3 regions of the Pseudomonas sp. LBUM1649 genome follow, and region 1 is predicted to be linked to each of the others. Evidence: riboswitches for the same ligand, from Rfam matches in the RefSeq annotation. Region 1 holds a riboswitch; each other region holds the start of a gene.

Region 1 (4,277 bases):
GGCTCGATCGCTGATGCGGATGAAGCGCCAGGGCTGCATCAGGCCCACACTCGGTGCCTGATGCGCGGCTTCGAGCAGGCGCCGCAGCAACTCGGGCTCGACCGCGCCGCCAGCGAAGTGACGCATATCGCGGCGTTCGCCTATGGCGCGGTAGACCGCTGCGCGTTCGGCGTCGGAGAAGGCGTTGTCGGTCATGGCCTCTTCGCGAGCAGGCTCGCTCCCACAGTGGACCGCATTTCTTCAGGCAATTCACTTACCAATGTGGGAGCGAGCCTGCTCGCGAAGGCGTCCGAACGGTCAGGCGCAAACAGCGCGGCAATCGCCGACGGATTGGACGGAAAATAGAAGTGCACATAAGAGGCTGTCATCCGCCCCTCACGATATACCGCCTCTGCCCCTCGCCCGCCGTTAGGACTCAGACCACGGGCAATCGGCTCAAGCTCGGTACTGGTCAGCGAATGATGATAAGTGTGCCCGCGCAATGAGCCTTCCGGCAGCTCCACCGCTTGCAGAGCCAATGCAGCAAGGCGCTTCTGCATTACCGCATCGCCCTTCAACAAGCCCACCAGCTCTGCACGCGTGCCCTCGACATCGGTCAGCGAATCGAGCAAATAAAGCATGCCGCCGCATTCGGCCAGCAAGGGTTTGCCGGCGGCGTGGTGAGCGCGGATTGCAGTCAGCATCGAGGTGTTCTGCGACAGCGCCACGTGGTGCAATTCCGGGTAACCGCCCGGCAGATAGAGGCTATCAGCGTGTGGCAGCGCGGCGTCACGGATCGGCGAGAAAAACCGCAGTTCGGCCCCCATCGCCCGCAACAAATCCAGGCTCGCGCCATAGGTAAAGGCAAACGCTTCATCACGGGCCACGGCAATGCGCACGCCAGCCAGCAAGGGTTCAACAGTCACCACATCTGGCGCGGCGAATTCCACCGCCGGCGGGAGCGCGACCTCACAACTGCTGGCCAGGGCGTCGGCCGCTGCATCGAGGCGCACATCCAGGTCATTCAACTCACTGGCCTGCACCAGGCCAAGGTGGCGGCTCGGCAATTCGATCCCGATCTCCCGGGACAACGCGCCGTACCAGCGCAGGCCTTCGGTCAGGCTGCCTTCGAGCAGTTGTGCGTGGCGCAGGGTGCCCACGCGGTTGGCCAGCACGCCGGCAAACGGCAAGTCCGGCTGATAGCGCGCCAGGCCCAGGGCCAGTGCACCAAAGGTCTGGGCCATGGCGGTGCCGTCGATCACACCGAGCACCGGCACGCCGAAATGCCGCGCCAGATCAGCACTGGACGGCGTACCATCGAACAGCCCCATGACGCCTTCGATCAGGATCAGGTCGGCGTCGCTGGCAGCCTCCCACAACAGGCGGCGACTGTCCTGCTCGCCGACCATCCACATGTCCAGCTGATACACCGGCGCACCGCTGGCGCGTTCGAGGATCATCGGGTCGAGAAAATCCGGGCCGCACTTGAACACGCGAACCTTGCGTCCCTGGTTACGATGCAACCGGGCCAGCGCGGCGGTCACGGTGGTCTTGCCCTGACCGGACGCCGGCGCGGCAATCAGTACTGCCGGGCAATGAAGAGGTTGATTCACAGCTCGACGCCTTTTTGCGCTTTGATACCGGCCTGGAAGGCGTGCTTGATCATGCCCATTTCGGTGACGGTGTCAGCCAGCTCGACCATCTCCGGCTTGGCGCCGCGACCGGTGACCACCACGTGCTGCATGGGCGGGCGCGCCTGCAAATCGCTGAGCACCTGATCGAGATCGAGGTAGCCGTGCTTGAGGGCGATGTTCAGTTCGTCCAGCACCACCAGGCCGATCGATGGATCGCGCAGCAGTTGCTGCGACACCGCCCAGGCCGCTTCGGCAGCCGCGATGTCGCGCTGGCGATCCTGGGTCTCCCAGGTGAAGCCCTCGCCCATCACATGAAAACGCACCTGCTCGGGGACGCGTCGGAAGAACAACTCTTCGCCGGTGCTGTTGCGCCCCTTGATGAACTGCACCACTCCGCACTGCATGCCATGCCCCATGGCGCGCGCGAGCATGCCGAACGCCGAGCTGCTCTTGCCTTTGCCGTTGCCGGTGAGCACCAGCAGCAGTCCGCATTCGTTCGGGGAATTGGCGATGCGTTCGTCGATCACGGCCTTTTTGCGCAGCATGCGCGCCAGATGACGTTCGTCACGATCAGGGGTATCAGACATGGGGAGCTCTCCGTTGAGGCAGGATTAACGGCGGGCAGGCACAAGAATAGATGGCAAGAAGCCTGGCATCGCCCACCGTGATGCCGCTTGGATGGATCAGGCCGGTCTCCGGGCTCATGAGCGGCGTGATGCCGGACTGCGCGCCTTCCCGCGTCACAGATCGACGCAGTGGCTTCAGACGCAGTTTTCACTCATTTACCGTTGCGGGGGCAGCGCCGGGATCGCAGGGCTTCATCGACTGAAGCGCTCACTCACCGGCTTCCCTGTTTCACTCTGTCGACCCAAGTCACAGAGCACCTGAAACAAGCGGCGAAGGTTAGAGGGTTGGGGGTGGAGCGTCAATTGAAGACGCGGTACCGGAACGAATAACTACCACCCATCCATAAAATGACGTCAATCTTGTGTCACACTCACAGCGGCGATATCAAATAGCCACAACCCCACAATACAAGAACAAGGGTGAGTCCCATGCAAGGCATGATCATCAGCAATCCGAAGCTGGAATTCCTGCGTCGGGTACTGGAACGCTGGTTCGTCTGTATCGACCGCTATAACGCCGTGCGCGGCGACAGCGAGACACCCTACTGGCTCGACGAAAAAGCCAACCTCGGCCTGCTTTCCGCCGCCGCATGGATGGCCGAGATGATCACGCTGCAACAATCGCCCACGCGCAAACAGACCGAAGAAGGCGAACGCAACGGCCGCGCCGATCTGTTTATCGCCACGACCGAAGCACGCGCCTGGCTGCAGACCACCCAACGCTGGCCACGGGTCAACAGCCTGAACCTGACCCAGGCCCTGCAAGACATCACCAGCGACGCGAAAAAAATCAGCTACGCCAGCGACCTGAAAATCGGCTGCCTGTTCGTCGCACCGCACAAGAGCCAACAAGGGACCACCCCCGAAGAACTCCAGGACATGGTCGATGACCTGCAAAAGGAGCACTGCTGCGCCGTGGCCTGGTATTTCCCTTATGCCTACCGCAAACTGCGCAATGAAGCCGGCCACTATCACCCCGGTATCGCCGTGCTGCTCAAGGAAGCTCGCGGCTAGGGTTGAACCATCGGGCTGTCACGCTTCTCTATGATTTAAGTCACTTCATTCATAGGGAATGTCAGCAATGCGCACGTCTCAGCTGGTTTTCGTCATCGCGTTAGCGGGAGGGCTCGCCGCCTGTGGCGAAACCGCCCGCTTGCAAGTCAACGACGGCACCGGGCCGTCCCCCAAGCTCCCGGAACCGAACAAGACACTGTTCCCGACGATGAACATCGCCCCGGCCATCGGCTGGGCGGACGGCGCAAAACCCGTCGCGGCCAGCGGCACTCAGGTCGGCGCATTTGCCGAGAACCTCGATCATCCGCGCTGGCTATACGTGCTGCCCAATGGCGACGTGCTGGTCGCCGAAACCAATGCCCCGCCCAAACCCGATGACAACAAAGGCATCAAGGGCTGGATCACCAAGAAAGTCATGGGGCGCGCCGGTGCCGCCGTGCCGAGCCCGAACCGCATCACACTGCTGCGCGACACCAACCACGATGGCATCGCCGAAACCCGCACGGTATTCCTGGAAAACCTCAACTCGCCCTTTGGCATGACCCTGGTCGGCAGTGACCTGTACGTTGCCGACACCGACCGGCTGTTGCGCTTCCACTATGAAAACGGTGACACGGCAATCAAGTCACAACCGATCAAAGTCGTCGACCTGCCGGGGGGCACCCTGAATCACCACTGGACCAAAAACGTCATCGCCAGCAAGGACGGCAGCAAGCTGTACGTCACGGTGGGCTCCAACAGTAACGTCGGCGAAAACGGCATGGACCAGGAGCAAGGGCGCGCGGCGATCTGGGAAGTGGATCGCGCTACCGGTAACCACCGGATCTTCGCTTCAGGCCTGCGCAACCCCAACGGCATGGCCTGGGAGCCACAAAGCGGGGCGCTGTGGACGGCCGTCAACGAGCGAGACGAAATCGGCAGCGACCTCGTGCCGGACTACATCACCTCGGTCAAAGATGGCGGCTTCTATGGCTGGCCATTCAGCTATTACGGCCAGCACATCGACATTCGGGTCGAACCGCAA
Region 2 (4,277 bases), 2.2 Mb from region 1:
TGACGCCGGGAATGATTTCAAAAGGAATATCGAGCTCACGCAGATGGCGAATCTGCTCGCCTATGGCGCCATACAGGCTCGGGTCTCCGGAATGCACGCGAGCCACGTCCTGACCCTTGGCATGGGCCGTCTTGATCAGTTCGATGATCTGTTCCAGGTGCAGTTCGGCGCTGTTGACCACCTGTTCGGCGCGGTGTCCTTCCAGCACGGCGGCGGGCACCAGCGATCCGGCATAGATGATCACCGGGCAGCCGCGAATCAGCCGCTGGCCTTTGACGGTGATCAGTTCGGGGTCGCCGGGACCTGCGCCAATGAAGTAGACGGTCATCAAAGGTTCCTGTTGAAAATGGGGGCTGGGCAAGGCTTCAGATGAAGATTGCTCATGATCGAATGCGCGGATTATCGAGGATTTTACGCGGCGCCAGCCAATGCGAGAGTGGCCTGGGCATATTTTTGTCGCGGGATCAGCAATTTCGCCGGTGACTGGGTCAGCTGTTCGGCTAATGCCAGAGCGGCACTTTCCGCCACGCCGTAACAGCCGGTACGCTCGAACGCGATCTGCGAATGGTGGCTGAGGTGCGGTTGATAGGCGGCCAATTGTTCGCTGCTGAAGTACAGCATCTGTAACCCAAGCTGTTCGGCCAGTTCGATCAGGGCCGGTTCGTCGCGCTTCAAATCGATGCTGGCCAGGGCCTTGATCTGATGCAGTTCGATCTGGTGCGCCTGCAGTGCCTGGTCGAGCAGTGCCCGCAACGTGCTGACGGGGCAGCCGCGCTGGCAGCCCAGGCCGACCACCAGGGTCGGCGCTGTGCTGAGGTCAGTCATGCGTGGTACTGGCCATCGCTTTTGCGGCGGAACAACCAGGCGCTGATCAGGCCCAGGGCCAGCCAGAACGCGACGTTGGTCAGCTGCGAAGCGATTTTGAACTGCGCCTCCAGGGCTTGCGGGGCGAGCATCGAGTGCACTTGCGGTTGCGGTGCGCCAATCACATGCGGAACGGCAAGGATCGCCACGCCGAGGATCTTCATCAGCCAGTGACGGCTGAACACGATCAGGGCGATGCCGACTGCGGTGGAGGCGGCGGTGCCGATCCACCAAATCTGCCGTTGCGCCAGATCGGCAGCCGCCGTGCCTGGCAGTTCAGGCGGCAGGCCAATGGTCGGCGCCAGCACGAAAGTCGCATAACCGGCCAGGCCCCAGAGCAGGCCCTGGGAGGTTTTGGTCGGCGCGCACAGGGTATAGAGACCGGCGAGCATCAGGGCGAAACCGACCGCCACCACCAGGTTACCGCCAGTGGTCGACAGCACGCGCTGCCAGCCGTCTTCCGGCTCCCAGGCTTGGGCGTCGTGGGTGTGGGCAGCGACGCCCGCGGCGTGTTCGTGGACTTCAACGGCGGCCGGCTCGGATTTTTCGTAGGTCTCGGCCTGCAAAATCAGCGGGGCGACCCAGAAACTTTGCAGCAAGGTCAGCAGCAGGGCGGCCAGCAGCCCGGTGAAACCTGCGGTTTGCGCAATACGCTTGATCATGTCGGCAGGTCTCAATGGCACGGGAACGCGGAACTGTGGCGCGTATCGTGAGCAGCGTTGTGAACGGCTTCGATGTGCGAGAAGCCGGCGAAATACACAAGGCTAGCGCCGAGGATCGACGCACAAACGGCGGCGATCAGGCGTTGGGACAGGGTAGTGGTGCTGCTGGCGGTACTGCTGTGGCCGGTGCTGCTGATAATCGACATGGCGCTTCCCTCTGTTCTGTCAGCGGGGAATATGAGCGCAAGCAGAGCCCCGCACGACCGAGCGCGCAGAAGTCCGAACAGCGCCCGCCCACCGCGGGTTTGTTGATTTGAGTGATCGTGTTGGTCACTTTGTGTTGCGGGCCGGTCTCCGGGCTCACGAGGGGCGCAGGCGTTAGCCTAAACCTTCCAGCGTCACCTTCCCATGCCGCATTGGCACAGTGGATCTGACGCTTCGCTCGTTTACCGTTGCGGGGGCAGCACCGGACTGACATGGCTTGAAGTAAAGCACATGATTCACCGGTTTCCCGTTTCACCCTGTGAAGGGCACCCGTAACAAGATGCGTAGGAGAGCATGGGCGAGGGGCGGGCGTCAATTGGAAGGGTTCTCATCTTTGTGGCGAGGGGACCTGTGGCGAGGGGATTTATCCCCGTTGGGCTGCGAAGCGGCCCCCTGCATTTTTCTGTCATACCCCACAAGCAGGTTTTGCGACGGCTTCGCCGCCGAACGGGGCGGTGCGACGTTTCGCTAAATCCCCTCGCCACAGGTAGCGCTCCTGCCCACAGGTTCTCTGATCGGACATTGACCCGCCCCAATACCATGCGTAGCCTTGCGCTTTCGAGGTTCTTCGGCGTTTGTCGAAGCTAAGAAGGGAACGCGGTCAATGCCGCGGCTGCCCCCGCAACTGTGAACGGTTCAGTTTCTGCCATGCCACTGCATGCGCCAGCCATGGTGCGAGCGGGAAGGCGCAGCAACCGCCAGTCCAACGACTGGCCAGCCGTCAGCCAGGAGACCTGCCTCGATACAGATTCTCACAACAACCGGGCGGGGTGATCCGGTGGCGAACGCTTCCGGCGCGTTTGTGCGTAGCCGGTTCTCGTCCCGTATGCCCGCCACCTTGCCAAAGGGCATCCGATGAAAACACTGGCCAAACTCCCCGTCACCATCGTCACCGGCTTCCTCGGCTCGGGCAAAACCACCCTGCTGCGGCACATGCTCGACAACGCCCAGGGCCGCCGCATCGCGGTGATCGTCAACGAGTTCGGCGAGCTGGGCATTGACGGCGAAATCCTCAAGCAGTGCTCCATCGGTTGCACCGAAGAAGAAGCCAATGGCCGTGTCTACGAACTGGCCAACGGCTGCCTGTGCTGCACCGTACAAGAAGAGTTCTTCCCGGTGATGCGCGAACTGGTGGCCCGTCGCGGCGACCTCGACCATATCCTGATCGAAACGTCCGGCCTCGCCCTGCCTAAACCTCTGGTCCAGGCCTTCCAGTGGCCGGAAATCCGCAGCGCCTGCACCGTTGATGCGGTGATTACCGTGGTCGATAGCCCGGCCGTGGCGGCTGGCACCTTCGCCGCGTTCCCGGACCAGGTCGACGCCCAGCGCAAACTTGACCCGAACCTGGACCACGAATCGCCGCTGCACGAGCTGTTCGCCGACCAGCTGTCCAGCGCCGACCTGGTGATCCTCAACAAGGCCGACCTGATCAGCCCTGAAGACCTGGCCCGTGTGCGCCTGGAAGTCGCCGAGGAATTGCCGCCAGCGGTGAAAGTCATCGAAGCCTGCAGCGGCCGCCTGCCGCTGGACGTGCTGATCGGCCTTGGCGCCGGTTCCGAAGAACACATCGACAGCCGCCACAGCCATCACGATCATCACCATGACGGCGACGCTGATGTTGAGGGGGAGCATGATGACCACGATCACGATGCCTTCGATTCGATCTCCATCGAACTGCCGGCATCCGACGAAAGTCTGCTGATGGACGCGCTGACCCAACTGGTGGTTCAGCACGGCATCCTGCGCGTCAAAGGCTTTGCCGCGGTCCCGAACAAACCGATGCGCCTGCTGATCCAGGGCGTGGGCACCCGTTTCGACAAGCATTTCGACCGTCAGTGGGGCGCCGAAGAAGCGCGCACCACCCGTCTGGTGTTGATTGGCCAGGCACTGGACGCTGCAATGCTCGAAGCGCAATTGCGCGCCGCGCTCAGCGTGTAACCCATGCACCTGCTCAGGACCCAGCCCGGCGGATTCGTGTCGGATGACAACATTGTCGACCTTGGACAAACCCCCGCCGAACTGGTGATCCTGTGCAGCGGCGACTCCAGCCTGGCCCTGCTCGCCGAAGCGGCGCAGCAGTTACCCGACGACTACCCGAGCGTGCGCCTGGCCAACCCGATGCAGGTGCAGAATCATGCTTCAGTCGATCTGTATGTCGACGAAGTACTGCGTCACGCCAAAGTCATTCTGATTTCGCTGCACGGCGGCATTGCCTATTGGCGTTACGGCGTCGAGCGGCTGGTGGAGTTGTCGCAGCGTGGTGTGCAGCTGATTCTGGTGCCGGGCGATGATCGCCCGGACCCGGATCTCAGTGACCTGAGCACCGTGGGCGTTGAGGATCGCGACCGGCTTTGGCAATTTCTGCGACAGGGCGGCATGGGCAATGCCCTCGACTTTTTCCGCTGCCTGGCCAATCGCTGGCTGGATCGCGACTACACCTGGGCCGAGCCACAAACCCTGCCGCGCACGGCGATTTACCACCCGCAA
Region 3 (4,277 bases), 1.1 Mb from region 1:
GTTTACCGGCAGAGTGATCCACCCCCTGCCTGCGACTTTCGATGACAAACCTTGTTCAGATCCCGCCCATCACCAGCCTAAGCCAGCGCCTGATGTCCATCGATGCCCTCAGGGGCTTGGTGATCATATTCATGCTGCTGGATCACGTGCGCGAGACGTTTTTTCTGCACCGCCAGGTCGCCGACCCGATGCTCATCGACAGCACTGAGCCGACGTTGTTTTTCAGCCGGACGCTCGCCCATTTATGTGCGCCGGTGTTCGTGCTTCTCACTGGACTGTCCGCTTACCTGTACGGCGAAAAGCACCAGGGCAAGAACGATGTATCGATGTTCCTGTTCAAGCGTGGCCTGTTCCTGGTTGTGCTGGAGTTCACCCTGGTGAATTTCGCCTGGACCTTCCAGTTCCCCCCCACTGTGATTTACCTGCAGGTGATCTGGGCGATTGGTGTCAGCATGATTGCCCTCGCTGCACTGGCCTGGCTACCTCGGCCAATCCTGTGTGTCCTGGGTCTTGTCATCGTCGGCGGGCACAACCTGCTCGATCCCCTGCACTTCCCGGCCGGATCGGCGCTGCACCTGCCTTGGGCCATTTTGCATGATCGCGGCTGGATCGATTTCTCCGACAACTTGCGCCTGCGCAGTTCCTACCCCGTGCTGCCGTGGATCGGCGTCATCGCCCTGGGTTACTGCATCGGCCCCTGGTTCGCACGCTCAACCTCGGCCGCCGTGCGTCAGCGCTATCTGTTGCTGGCTGGGGCCAGCGCATTGATCGGCTTCATCACCCTGCGCCTGGTCAACGGTTATGGCGAGGCACATTGGGTGGTTTATGAAAACACCACACACACCCTCATGAGTTTTTTCAACATCACCAAATACCCACCTTCCCTGCTGTTCCTGTGTCTGACGCTAGGCGTGGGGCTGTTGCTGCTGCTTGGCTTTGAGCGGGCCCGGCAACACAAGTGGATCAGCACCCTGGCGGTATTTGGTGCGGCACCGATGTTCTTCTACTTGCTCCATCTTTATGTGCTGAAAATGCTGTATCTGCTCAGCGTGGCGTTGTTCGGTCTGAATCAGGGCGACTACTTCGGCTTCGACGGCATGTGGGCCGTGTGGCTGACGGCCGTGCTCCTGGCTGCATCGCTGTATCTGCCGGTGCGCTGGTTCGCCGCACTGAAGGCGCGTCGTCGCGATATCGGCTGGCTCAAATACTTCTGATCGGGACTTCTTATCGGGGCTTCTGATCAAGAGATGGGTTCGCCTCGGGCGGCATGATCGACTACCATGCCGCCGCCGGTTCCCAAATGGGATTAATAGGGAATCCGTGATGCTGCCAACGCATCAAACGGAACTGCCCCCGCAACTGTAGGTGCCGAGCCTGCTCCTGAACTGCCACTGGGATCGATTCCCGGGAAGGCTGGAGCACGCCATGACGCATCAGTCAGGAGACCTGCCGGCCAAGCAACAAATCACTAACCGGCGGGGTGTCCGGGAAGGACATCCTTGCGCGCGCGTCACTCAGGTGATCGGGCCTTGCACTGCTTTTTCGGCAGCGCTCGATGATGTGTTTTCCAGACCTTGCACCCTTGCTGCGTGTACGGTTCAAATGGAGATTGCATCATGCTGTTGCCGCGCTTTTTCGCCCTCGTCACAGGCCTGGGTGTTTCTTCCCTCGCCTATGCCTCCCCCACTCATTACCCGCTGACGATTGAGAACTGCGGCAGCACACTGACGTTCGCGCAGGCCCCCGCCCAGGCTGTGACGATCGGCCAGGCCGGCACCGAAATGCTCTTTGCCTTGGGACTCGGTGACAAACTGGTCGGTACTTCGCTGTGGTTCAATGATGTACTGGGTCAGTACAAGGCGCAAAACGACAAGACCGAACGCCTGGCCGATAACGAGCCGAGTTTCGAGTCGGTGATCGGCAAACGCCCGGAACTGGTCGCCGTCGAGCTGGAATGGATGGTCGGCCCGCAAGGCGCAGTCGCTACCCGCGAGCAGTTTCACGAACTGCAGATTCCGACCTATCTCATGCCCTCGGACTGCGAGTCTAAGGACAACCTGGTGGGTGCCGATGGCACCCGCCTGCAGCCGTTTCGTATTGAAAGCATCTACAAAAGCATCACCCAGCTGGCTGAGGTTTTTGATGTCCAGGCGCGTGCACAGCAGCTGAACGCGCAACTGCAGGCCAGCTTGGCCAAGTCCATTGCCTCTGTGCAAGACAAAGACCTTACGCACACCAGCGCGCTGGTCTGGTTTTCCAGTGCCAGTCTGGATATCGATCCCTATGTCGCCGGGCACAAGGGCATTCCCGACTTCATGCTGGGCACCTTGGGCGTGCGCAATGTGGTGCAGTCCGACGAAGAGTGGCCAACCGTTGGCTGGGAAACCATCGCCAAGGCCAACCCGACGTTTCTGGTCATCGCCCGCATGGATCGCCGTCGTTTCCCGGCCGATGACTATCAAAAAAAGCTGGAATTCCTGCGTAGCGATCCCGTGACCCGCAACATGGACGCCGTGAAAAACAACCGCATCATTATCCTCGACGCCATGGCCATGCAGGCCAGCGTGAGAATGTTCGACGGTCTCGAATCGCTGGCAACGGCCATCAACAGCTACGACCTGCCAAAATGACCGCGACGCTGATTCGCACTCTGCTGGCACTGGTGATACTGCTTCTGGCCGTGATTGCCGGTGTGGCCATCGGTGAAACCCGCATCGAGCCCAGTGTGGTGTTCCAGGTGCTGGCCAACAAACTGTGGACGGCCGGTTACGCCCTCGATCCCATCGACGAGGGCATCGTCTGGAACTACCGCCTGACTCGCGCGCTGGTGGCGGCGGCTTGCGGGGCGGGCCTGGCGACCTGCGGGGTGATCCTGCAATCGCTGCTGCGTAACCCGTTGGCCGATCCTTACCTGCTCGGCATTTCCGCGGGGGCCTCGACGGGGGCGGTGCTGGTGGCGTTGCTGGGCTTGGGTGCCGGGGCGATTTCGATGTCGGTCGGGGCGTTTTCCGGTGCCGTCGCTGCCTTCGCCGTCGTTGTGTTGCTGGGCCGTGCCAGTGGTTCGCCTGGCAGTACCGGGCAGATCATCCTGGCGGGGATTGCCGGCTCGCAACTGTTCAATGCGCTCACGGCGTTCTTGATCACCAAGTCGGCCAGTTCCGAACAGGCTCGCGGCATCATGTTCTGGTTGCTGGGCAATCTCAGTGGCGTGCGCTGGCCCTCCGTGTGGCTGGCCGTACCGATTGCGATAGCCGGTCTCGCGGTTTGCCTGTGGCACCGGCGTGCGCTGGATGCCTTCACCTTTGGCGCCGACTCCGCGGCCTCGCTCGGCATTGCGGTACGTCCTGTGCAATTTCTGTTGATCAGTTGTGCCGCCTTGGTGACGGCGGTGATGGTGTCGATTGTCGGCTCCATCGGTTTTGTTGGACTGGTCATACCCCACGCCGCAAGGCTGTTGCTGGGCACTCGGCATACGCGCCTGCTGCCGGCCAGCGCGCTGGGCGGTGCGGTGTTTCTGATTGCCGCCGATGTTCTGTCCCGGACGCTGATCAAGGGCCAGGTGATTCCGGTTGGCGTGATCACTGCATTGGTCGGCGCGCCAGTGTTCGCGCTGATCCTGGTCGGTCGGAGGAATGCCCGATGAATGCTGCTGCGCCTGTTATCGACGAACCCGTATTGAGTTGTTCCGGCATCGGATTCTCTATCCGCGATGTTGAATTACTGCACGAGATCCACTTGGACATTCGTCGTGGCGAAACCCTGGGTCTTATCGGGCCCAACGGTTCGGGAAAATCCACGCTGCTCAAACTGCTGGCCGGCGTGCGTCTCCCCAGCCGGGGAGCCATCCATCTCACCGGCCAAAGCCTCAAGGCACTGTCGCGGCGAACCATCGCACAAACCCTGGCGGTGGTTGAACAGCAAGCCGACACACTGGATGCGATCCGTGTGTTCGATGCCGTGGCCCTGGGCCGAACGCCGTGGCTGTCGGCCTTGAGTCCATGGTCGAAGGCGGACGATGACATCGTCCATCAAGCCCTGCACGACGTGGATGCGACGCACCTGAGCAGGCGCACCTGGCGTAGCCTCTCTGGTGGCGAGCGTCAGCGTGTGCATATCGCGCGTTCCCTGGCCCAGCGCCCGCAGATCCTGCTGCTGGACGAACCGACCAATCACCTGGATATCCAGCACCAGCTGGCGATTCTGCACGTGGTTCACGCATTGCCCGTGACCACCGTGATTGCTTTGCACGATCTCAACCAGGCACTCACCTGTGATCG

The links. A riboswitch is a leader RNA that binds a small molecule or an ion and turns the genes downstream of it on or off. The one in region 1 is predicted to bind cobalamin.
Region 2: it holds a riboswitch for cobalamin, as region 1 does, so the genes downstream of both, ACA058_RS18195 (CbtB domain-containing protein) here and cobO (cob(I)yrinic acid a,c-diamide adenosyltransferase) in region 1, are expected to answer to the same signal.
Region 3: it holds a riboswitch for cobalamin, as region 1 does, so the genes downstream of both, ACA058_RS13520 (ABC transporter substrate-binding protein) here and cobO (cob(I)yrinic acid a,c-diamide adenosyltransferase) in region 1, are expected to answer to the same signal.

Annotation. Positions count from the first base shown of each region.
Region 1 covers NZ_CP166807.1:1,768,103-1,772,379, reverse strand. Annotated here, with positions in the region: gene bluB (5,6-dimethylbenzimidazole synthase) at 1-195, opposite strand, end outside; gene ACA058_RS08200 (cobyrinic acid a,c-diamide synthase CobB) at 192-1,592, opposite strand; gene cobO (cob(I)yrinic acid a,c-diamide adenosyltransferase) at 1,589-2,200, opposite strand; cobalamin riboswitch at 2,283-2,516, opposite strand; gene ACA058_RS08190 (hypothetical protein) at 2,669-3,253, shown strand; gene ACA058_RS08185 (PQQ-dependent sugar dehydrogenase) at 3,321-4,277, shown strand, end outside.
Region 2 covers NZ_CP166807.1:3,922,037-3,926,313, reverse strand. Annotated here, with positions in the region: gene cobM (precorrin-4 C(11)-methyltransferase) at 1-328, opposite strand, end outside; gene ACA058_RS18205 (cobalamin biosynthesis protein) at 412-825, opposite strand; gene ACA058_RS18200 (CbtA family protein) at 822-1,526, opposite strand; gene ACA058_RS18195 (CbtB domain-containing protein) at 1,538-1,732, opposite strand; cobalamin riboswitch at 1,855-2,079, opposite strand; cobalamin riboswitch at 2,335-2,546, shown strand; gene cobW (cobalamin biosynthesis protein CobW) at 2,646-3,728, shown strand; gene cobN (cobaltochelatase subunit CobN) at 3,732-4,277, shown strand, end outside.
Region 3 covers NZ_CP166807.1:2,879,337-2,883,613, reverse strand. Annotated here, with positions in the region: gene ACA058_RS13525 (acetyltransferase domain-containing protein) at 42-1,214, shown strand; cobalamin riboswitch at 1,274-1,468, shown strand; gene ACA058_RS13520 (ABC transporter substrate-binding protein) at 1,617-2,630, shown strand; gene ACA058_RS13515 (FecCD family ABC transporter permease) at 2,627-3,643, shown strand; gene ACA058_RS13510 (ABC transporter ATP-binding protein) at 3,640-4,277, shown strand, end outside.